One region of the Pantoea sp. nfd-35 genome, then DNA from elsewhere that is predicted to be linked to it. Evidence: predicted binding sites of a transcription regulator. Region 1 holds the regulator's gene; each other region holds the start of a gene.
The links. The regulator ArgR, encoded in region 1, controls arginine synthesis, uptake and breakdown. The targets are predictions, from matches to a motif close to ANTGAATAAAAATACANT.

Region 1 (3,279 bases):
AATGGTGCGTCGACGACGCGGACTTTTAAATCAGGCGGATTATAAAAAAACGCCCGGTCTGACCGGGCGCTTTCCTGTTCGGGCTGCGGGGGTTATTGCTTCACAAAAGCTTCGCCCTGCGCGATATCTTTTTTCAGTGTTTCCAGCATGCCATCCAGCGCCTGCTGTTCGAACGGGCTAAGGGCACCAACAGGCTTACGCTCCGCCACGCCGTTTTTACCTAACAGCAGGGGCTGAGAGAAGAAGCGGGCATGCTCGCCATCGCCTTCCACGTAGGCACACTCCACAACGTTCGCTTCGCCGTTTAAGGCACGTACCAGCGATAAACCGAAACGGGCGGCGGCCTGCCCCATGGATAACGTTGCTGACCCCCCACCGGCTTTCGCTTCCACCACTTCTGTACCGGCGTTTTGAATACGTTTGGTGAGGTCAGCCACTTCCTGATCGCTAAAGCTGACGCCCGCAACCTGGGACAGTAATGGCAGAATAGTGACGCCTGAGTGTCCCCCCACCACGGGCACGTTCACCTCGCCAGGCTGTTTGCCTTTCAGCTCAGCGACAAAGGTATTGGCGCGAATAATGTCCAGCGTTGTCACGCCAAACAGTCGATTCTTGTCATAAACACCGTGTTTCTTCAGGACCTCGGCCGCAATCGCCACCGTCGTGTTAACCGGATTGGTGATCACCCCAATTAACGCTTTCGGCGCTGTCGTAGCAACCTGCTCAATCAAATTACGCACGATGCCGGCATTGACGTTAAACAAATCGGCCCGATCCATACCAGGCTTACGCGCTACCCCAGCAGAGATGAGCACGACATCCGCACCTTTTAAAGCCGGGGTGGCATCTTCCCCACTAAAACCCTTAACGTTAACTGCGGTAGGAATGTGGCTGAGATCGACCGCGACGCCAGGCGTGACGGGCGCGATGTCGTAGAGAGAAAGTTCTGAACCTGCGGGAAGCTGGGTTTTGAGTAGAAGTGCTAGCGCCTGGCCTATGCCACCAGCGGCACCGAGTACGGCAACTTTCATTCATAACTCCTTATTAAGGTGGGGCAGAGAAGAGCCGAAATTCCATCTGTGTCAGACCTTAATCAACTGCTCAGGTGATGACGGGTATCCGAGACTATTTTACGCGCTAATGCCCGCAGTCTCGGGATTTTAAAACTTACTTATCATCGCTATATCGTCCTCATCCTGCGTTGCAGACAACGAGCTAACCTGTTTGCCGTGTCAGGGCTACCTCAGGTAAGCGCCGACGACGGTGACGGGATTTCTCTCCAACTGTTGCGCGGGAGTTGGCCGGTATCACCTGAAATCGACAACCTTGACGTCGGCAGACAGAGAACGGCAGTGTAAATTTTTATTTTCTTACCTCATCAATAATATAACAGCTTTGCAACCTTTGCCTTTCCAGGCTGTGAGCTGGGTTTTGGTCTGAGTAAATTCTTTGCTATTATCGCCGCCCGCCATGGATACCGCCCCGTTCAATTAACAACCAATTGCATAAAAATTCATTTATATGCATAATAATGACTTTGCTGCGGTCTGTTCCGCGGTTTTTCTTACATTTACTGGTAAATTATGCGAAACCCATCGAAACAAGACGATCTGATCAAAGCCTTCAAGGCTTTATTAAAAGAAGAAAAATTCAGTTCTCAGGGCGAAATTGTTCAGGCGCTTCAGGAAGACGGCTTTGAGAACATCAACCAGTCCAAAGTTTCCCGGATGCTGACAAAGTTTGGCGCGGTGCGGACCCGCAATGCCAAAATGGAGATGGTGTACTGTTTGCCTGCCGAGCTGGGCGTGCCGACAACAACCAGTCCATTGAAGAATCTGGTTCTGGATATTGACTACAATGATGCGCTGGTCGTGATCCATACCAGCCCTGGCGCAGCGCAGCTGATCGCTCGCCTGCTGGATTCTCTGGGTAAATCTGAGGGGATTCTGGGGACGATTGCGGGTGATGACACCATTTTTATCACGCCGGCACGCGCCTTTACCGTCAAACAACTTCACGATGCTATCCTCGTCCTGTTTGAACAAGAGCTATAGTCGTTCCCGCTAACCGGCAGCACATCGCCGGTTTATTCTGCCCGTTATCCCCCTCTTCCTTCTGTCAGCTCTCTTTCAGCCGATACGTTACTTTTCAAGGCATTACTCTTTAGCCGCGTCGTTTTCAGCGCATAAAATATTGGTCATACCCTTTGCCACCTTTAACATTACGCGCTATTTTACACTGCTTTACATTCAAATACTGGCGTCATCACCCAGACCAAAACAGATAAGCAGCCAGATCAACCATGATTTTTCGCACTAAAAGTTAAAGTAACGTATCTTACTGTTTTTATGCGTAATTACCCATCTGTAGTGGCATTTTAGCCATTTTTAATAACTTTTAGTTATTAAAAAATCCCAAATGGTTAAATTGCATCAACAAAACATTATTAGGCAGGTATTAATTTCTGCCGTTATTAGTCCTATACTTAGTTTCGTGATGTGAATCACACTAATAAAAAAGAAGAACAACCAGGACGAGGACATCTTTTATGAAAACTAAATCTACCATCGCTGCCTTGAGCATTTTATCTGCCCTGTCATTCGGCGCTTCTGCAGCAGATTATATTTCTGCTTCACAAGCACAAAATCTGCAGCCTGTTGGCACGGTAAGCGTGAGCGGTGTGGCCGGCGCGCCATCCGATATCAGACAGCAACTGAGCGATAAAGCCGATCAACAAGGCGCGAAAGCTTTCCGTGTTATTGAGGCCTATAACGACGGCAACTACCACGCGACGGCTGAGCTGTACAAATAAACTCGCAGGACCTGACAGGTAACCAGCGGTCCCAATGCGACCGCTGGTTAAACATCCTTACCGGAGAATGAATGATGAAAATCCAATTAACGATTGCCGCGCTGGGCGTGGCCTCACTGCTCTCTTTTGGTGCCAATGCCGCTAGCATGGTCACAAATCAGCAGGCGCAAGACATGAATCTGCAGCCGCTAAACCAAACAATTAGCGTAAGCGGTATCAATGGCGACCAGACCAACATCCGCCAGGTACTGTCTGAGAAAGCGGATGCACAAGGTGCAGGCCATTACCGCGTGATTGAGAACAACCGTGACGATACCTTCCACGTCACCGCCGAACTGTATAAATAATTCATCTGCGGCAATGTTGCCGCCCTGACAAAATCGATGACCCGCTCTATGTATGCCATTCCGCAGGTTGTTGATTGCTATGAGGAATAAATCATGAACATCAAATCAACCATCGCAACG
Region 2 (3,279 bases), 1.0 Mb from region 1:
GCCGATCCCAACCTGGACCAGCTTTATGAACTTTACAGCGCCGGGCACAGCGCCTACTGGATTGTGGAACATCAGGGAAAAGTGATGGGCGGCGGCGGCATTGCCCCCCTCGCCTGCAGTGCGCCGGATATCTGTGAGCTGCAAAAGATGTATTTCCTGCCGGGCATCCGTGGCCTCGGCGTGGCGCGTGAACTGGCGCTTTTAGCCATGGCGCACGCGCGTCAGCGGGGCTTTCGCCGCTGCTATCTGGAAACCACCGGCAGCTTAACCCGCGCCATTAAGCTCTATGAATCGCTGGGTTTTGCCCGCATCGACCATGCGCTGGGCTGTACCGGACATGGTGACTGCGAGTTCAGGATGCTGAAAACGCTGTAATGCGTTTAAAACGCCGGAACACCGCTGTGAAAGCGCAGCTCCGTGTCCGGTTCACTGATTAGCCTGGCCTCCGCTTCCCCAATCGCCCGCACGCGCGCCGAAATGTCTTTCGGTGAGATCTGCGCGGCCAGTGCCAGGTAATCCTGGTAATGCCGGGCTTCTGAACGCAGTAGCGAGATATAAAACTTCTCTAATTCGCTATCCAGATAAGGCGACAGGCTGGCAAAGCGTTCGCAGGAACGCGCTTCAATATAGGCACCGCAAATCAGCTTATCCACCAGCGTATCGGGTTCGTGGGTGGTCACTTCACGCAGCAGGCCTTTGGCGTAACGGCTTGAGGTGATTTTCTGATAGACCAGCCCGCGCGCCTGCATAATTTCCCATACCTGATAAAAGTGATGCAGCTCTTCTTTAATCAGCAGCACCATTTTCTCAACCAGATCGTCCGCCCAGGGAAGCTCGTTACGCACAATAATGGCTTTGGTCAGATTTTTATGGGCGTTGATAAAATCGCTGTCGCCGTCCTCGCGGAAGATAAAATTCTCGTAAGGCTTCAGCCACGCCAGAATCCGGTCACCGCTGGGTTTGTCGGCAACGTATTTGCGGATCAGCCACACGGCGGTCTGGGCCGCTTTCAGTTCGCATACCAGATGGTCAGTGAGCAGCAGGGTCAGGTTTTCCGGTTTACGCGCCTCAAGGATCCAGGACTGAGGCGTGCGGCAGAGCAAAAACTGATGTATCGGTTCAAGTAAAGGTGCGTAATTCATGGATGTCAGACAGGGCCGGAGAACAGGAAAGGCGGAGCAGGCTCCGCCGGTGTTGATTAGTGGCGAATGCCGTTGTCGTCTTCGTCGATAGCCTCGCCGTCGTCTTCGTCGTCATCCTGGGCGTTCGGGTCTTCGAAGTAGGTACCCCAGCCGTCATAGTCGACGTTGTATTTGGCTACCAGGTTCACCAACTGCTCCACTTGGGCATCAATCAGCTCCGCTTTCAGCGCGCCTTCGCTGAGGATGTCCACACACATCACGGTAGTGCCGTCTTCCAGCTCCAGCTCTTCTGGCTCGGTGACTTCATAGCCCAGTTTAAAGGCGTCCACCGCCGCTTTTTCCAGCGAGTCGAAGTTGTTACAGGAGAGATGGTGCTCAATGGTATAGAGCGCATCGGGATCGCTGCCATCCTCTAACAGTTCTTCGATGATCAGCCGCGTCTCTTCACGCTGCTCTTCCAACAATGCTTCAAATGCCATGGCGATATCCTCTCTGAGTTCGGCAATAAGTGATTATTTTCCCATACTGCCTGTCGCGCCACTACACAAAACAGAAAAGATTATTCTCGTCAGGGTTGAAAATGCATATTCATACGGTTAAATTGAATTTTAATTCATTATAAACCCCGTACCGGAGTGCTGTATGAGTCAGTTGTATCAACGTCATTTCCTCAGGCTGCTGGATTTTACCCCGGCTGAGATTGACTACTTGCTTACCCTGTCCGCCGAATTAAAACGCGCAAAAAAAACCGCCAGTGAAACCCAGTACCTGAAAGGCAAAAACATCGCGCTCATCTTCGAAAAAGACTCGACCCGTACCCGATGCTCTTTCGAAGTTGCCGCTTACGATCAGGGGGCAAACGTCACTTACCTCGGCCCAAGCGGCAGCCAGATCGGCCATAAAGAGTCGATGAAAGACACCGCGCGCGTGTTAGGCCGCATGTATGACGGTATTCAGTATCGGGGTTACGGTCAGGCACTGGTCGAAACCCTGGCGGAACATGCTGGCGTGCCGGTGTGGAATGGCCTGACCACCGAGTTCCACCCAACGCAGCTGCTGGCCGATCTGCTGACCATGCAGGAGCATCTGCCAGGCAAGCCGCTCAGTGAGATGACCCTGGTGTACGTGGGCGATGCTCGCAACAATATGGGTAACAGCATGCTGGAAGCGGCGGCACAGGTTGGCTTAGATCTGCGTATGGTCGCGCCGCAAAGCTGCTGGCCGGAAGCCGACCTGGTGGCTCAGTGCCGTCAGGTTGCCGAACAGACCGGCGGCAAAATCACCCTGACGGCAGATATTGCCGAGGGCGTGAAAGGCGCCGATTTCATCTATACCGATGTCTGGGTTTCCATGGGTGAAGCCAAAGCAGTGTGGGAAGAACGTATTGCCCTGCTGCGCGACTATCAGGTCAATCACGCGATGCTCGCGCTGACCGGCAATCCGCAGGTGAAATTCCTGCACTGCTTACCGGCCTTCCATGACGATCAGACCACGCTGGGCCGTCAGATGGCGGAACAGTACGGCCTGCAGGATGGCATGGAGGTCAGCAATGACGTCTTTGAGTCGGCGCACAGCATCGTATTCGATCAGGCGGAAAACCGGATGCACACCATTAAAGCGGTGATGGTGGCCACGCTGGGACAGCGCTAATCGGGCTGCCGCAAACGTTTACCTGTGGCGCGATTTTTCCTTGATGCGCATGCCTGATGGCGTATAATGCGCCACAATTTGCCGGAGGAAACATGCAACAGCATCGTGCACAATGTGACGCGCTACCTCGCCTCAACGCAGGCGGCACCGCTGTTTCTTTCCGTCATCGAAACGATCTTAAAAAAGCCCCTTTCTAAGGGGCTTTTTTTTGTCCGCAATCCGGCCGCGCCGCAGAGGAGAGAGCTATGGCTAACCCGCTATATCGCAAGCATATCATTTCAATTAACGATCTCAGCCGCGACGAGCTGGAGCTGGTCCTGCACACCGCTGCGCAGCTTAAAGCACATCCCCAGCCGGAACTGCTGAAACATAATGTGATCGCCAGCTGCTTCTTTGAGGCCTCGACCCGCACCCGGCTGTCGTTTGAAACCGCCATCCATCGCCTGGGCGCCTCTGCGGTGGGCTTCGCCGATGGCAGCAATACGTC
Region 3 (3,279 bases), 310 kb from region 1:
GATAATTAGTGACAGAAATGCTGCACAACCTGGCTTATCAGCGCACGGGTAGGCTTAATAAATGCGGTATCGATAAACTCGTCTGGCTGGTGCGCCTGATTGATCGATCCTGGGCCCAGTACCAGGGTTGGGCAGAGTTGCTGAATAAAAGGTGCTTCAGTGCAGTAATTCACCACTTCCGTCTGAATCCCCAGCAGCGTTTCTACCACTTTAACCAGTTCATGATCAGCGGGGCACTCGTAGCCGGGAATCGGTGGATGCAGTTCTTCAATGGTGATCCGTCCCGGCCAGCGTTCGCTTACCGGTGCCAGTGCTTCATTTAGCAGCCCGTCGAGATCGCTCAGCGTAAGGCCCGGCAGGGGCCGGATATCCATATGCAATTCGCAGCAGGCACAGATACGGTTTGCCGCATCGCCGCCGTGAATATGACCAAAGTTCATGGTCGGATAGGGGATGGCAAAGCCATCGTGGTGGTAACGTGATTTGAGTGTGTTACGCAACTGCATGAGTTCGGTAATCGACTCATGCATTAGCTCAATGGCATTGACGCCGCGTCCGGGATCGCTGGAGTGGCCCGATTGTCCCTGAATGCGAATCGCATTAGATATATGGCCTTTGTGCGCCCGCACCGGCTTTAGCGAGGTCGGTTCGCCAATAATGGCGCAGTCGGGGCGAAGCTGGGTGGACTCTGCAAAATATTTCGCACCTGCCATCGTGGTTTCTTCATCGGCGGTCGCCAAAATGTACAGCGGCTTACTCAGGGTTGTCACATCCACATCACGTAGCGTGTCCAGAATAAACGCAAAGAAGCCTTTCATATCGGCGGTGCCCAGACCGTACAGCTTGTTGTCATGTTCGGTCAGGGTAAAGGGATCGCGAGTCCAGCGACCATCATCGAACGGAACGGTATCGGTATGCCCGGCAAGCAGCAGGCCGCCCGCGCCGTTTCCGGTGCGCGCCAGCATATTAAATTTATGACGTGTTCCGGGTACGGGCTGTACTTCCACAGCAAAACCCAGGTCGCGGAACCAGCCAGCCAGTAAATTGATTAAAGTTTCATTGCTCTGATCGAGTGCGGCATCGGTTGCGCTGATTGACGGCGTAGCGATCAACTGGCGGTATAGTTCGATAAAAGGCGGTAATTTTGTCTTCACTGTTGACGGTCCTTGAGTTAGGATGTATCAATATTCATGCATTAATAGTGAATAAAAATACATTAACGTCGTGTGCATGTGAACCTTAAATCGCTGCAAACGACATCGTGGGCAACGGGGCAAGGCCGCGACCCGGAACGTGTGACTGTAATAAAGGTATACAGCCTGATGTTGAATACGCTGATCGTTGGTGCCAGTGGTTACGCTGGCGTAGAGCTTGCCACCTTCCTTAATCGCCATCCACATATCAACATAACCGCTTTGGCGGTATCTGCGCAAAGTCCCGATGCGGGCAAGCGCCTGTCCGATCTTCATCCACAGCTGAAAGGCGTGGTGGATTTGCCGCTGCAGCCGTTGAGTGATGCCGCCGAATGGGCAGACAAAGTGGATGTGGTGTTTCTGGCGACCGCCCACGAAGTCAGCCATGACCTGGCCCCTGAATTTCTAAAAGCCGGTTGTGTGGTGTTCGATCTGTCAGGCGCGTTTCGCGTCAACGATGGCGATTTTTACACCCAGTTTTATGGCTTTACGCATCAGCACGGTGACTGGCTGGATAAAGCCGTTTACGGTCTTGCTGAGTTCCAGCAGGAAAAAATTAAAGAAGCACAGCTGGTGGCCGTACCGGGCTGCTATCCCACTGCCTCCCAGCTGGCGTTGAAGCCCGTGTTAGATGCGGGTTTGCTGAATGACGCGCAGTGGCCGGTAATTAACGCCACCAGCGGCGTGAGTGGGGCGGGGCGCAAAGCGAATGTCGGCACCAGCTTCTGCGAAGTCAGCCTGCAACCTTACGGTATTTTTAATCATCGTCATCATCCTGAGATTGTGGCGCACCTGGGAACGCCGGTGATTTTCACCCCGCACCTGGGCAGTTTTCCGCGTGGGATTCTGGCGACCGTTACCTGCCGCCTGAAGGCCGGCGTAAGCCGTGATGATGTTGCTGAAGCTTTTCATAACGCCTACCACGATAAGCCGCTGGTACGCGTGTACGAACAGGGCGTGCCGGCTCTGAAAGCGGTTGTCGGGCTACCCTACTGCGATATCGGGTTCGCCGTTCAGGGCGAACACCTGATTGTGGTGGCTGCAGAAGATAACCTGCTCAAAGGCGCGGCCTCCCAGGCGGTGCAGTGCCTTAATATTCGTTTCGGTTTCCCTGAAACGCAGTCACTGATTTAACGGACGAGTAAACCATGACCAATCCATTGATTATCAAGCTGGGCGGTGTGCTGTTAGACAGCGAAGAAGCGCTGGCCCGTTTATTTGACGCGCTGCTGGCCTATCGCTCCGCGCATCAGCGCCCGTTGATCGTCGTTCACGGCGGCGGCTGTCTGGTCGATGAACTGATGAAAAAACTGGCGCTGCCGGTGCAGAAAAAGAACGGCTTACGCGTTACGCCTGCCGACCAGATCGACATTATTACCGGCGCACTGGCGGGTACCGCGAACAAAACCCTGCTGGCCTGGGCGAAAAAATATGGCATTCACGCGGTAGGCCTTTGCCTGGGCGATGCAGGCCTGGTTAATGTCACGCAGCTGGATGAAGCACTCGGTCATGTGGGCCACGCCACGCCGGGTAATCCCGCGTTGGTCAATACATTGCTTGCGGCGGGTTATATGCCTGTTGTCAGCTCAATTGGCATTACCGATGACGGCCAGTTAATGAACGTCAATGCGGATCAGGCCGCCACGGCGCTGGCATCAACGCTGGGTGCTGATTTAGTCTTGTTATCGGATGTCAGTGGCATTCTCGATGGCAAAGGCCAGCGCATTGCAGAGATGACGGCTGACAAAGCTGAACAGTTGATTGCGCAGGGCATCATCACCGATGGCATGATTGTGAAAGTGAACGCAGCGCTGGATGCTGCGCGCACGCTGGGCCGCCCGGTTGATATCGCCAGCTGGCGTCATGCCGAGCAACTGCCCGACCTTTTTAACGGTGTGTCCATTGGCACCCGGATTCTCGCTTAACGTCTCAGATTCAAGGATTACGAAATGCAAACGCAAAACATCAAAAAAATCGTTCTGGCTTACTCTGGTGGTCTGGATACTTCCGCCATTATTCCCTGGCTGAAAGAAAACTATGGCGGCTGTGAAGTGGTCGCGTTTGTGGCTGATATCGGCCAGGAACG

Region 2: argF (ornithine carbamoyltransferase) is a predicted target of ArgR. The motif match lies at 1,743-1,760, and genes of this name have one in related genera.
Region 3: argC (N-acetyl-gamma-glutamyl-phosphate reductase) is a predicted target of ArgR. The motif match lies at 1,201-1,218, and genes of this name have one in related genera.

The regions. Positions count from the first base shown of each region.
Region 1 covers NZ_CP122403.1:519,231-522,509, reverse strand. The annotation lists gene mscM (miniconductance mechanosensitive channel MscM) at 1-45, shown strand, start outside; gene mdh (malate dehydrogenase) at 93-1,031, opposite strand; gene argR (transcriptional regulator ArgR) at 1,584-2,054, shown strand; gene yhcN (peroxide/acid stress response protein YhcN) at 2,549-2,812, shown strand; gene P9J57_RS02490 (YdgH/BhsA/McbA-like domain containing protein) at 2,887-3,159, shown strand; gene yhcN (peroxide/acid stress response protein YhcN) at 3,253-3,279, shown strand, end outside.
Region 2 covers NZ_CP122403.1:3,938,523-3,941,801, forward strand. The annotation lists gene P9J57_RS18270 (GNAT family N-acetyltransferase) at 1-375, shown strand, start outside; gene miaE (tRNA isopentenyl-2-thiomethyl-A-37 hydroxylase MiaE) at 381-1,142, opposite strand; gene rraB (ribonuclease E inhibitor RraB) at 1,199-1,621, opposite strand; gene argF (ornithine carbamoyltransferase) at 1,785-2,792, shown strand; gene pyrB (aspartate carbamoyltransferase) at 3,038-3,279, shown strand, end outside.
Region 3 covers NZ_CP122403.1:208,557-211,835, forward strand. The annotation lists gene argE (acetylornithine deacetylase) at 6-1,154, opposite strand; gene argC (N-acetyl-gamma-glutamyl-phosphate reductase) at 1,323-2,327, shown strand; gene argB (acetylglutamate kinase) at 2,342-3,118, shown strand; gene P9J57_RS00975 (argininosuccinate synthase) at 3,143-3,279, shown strand, end outside.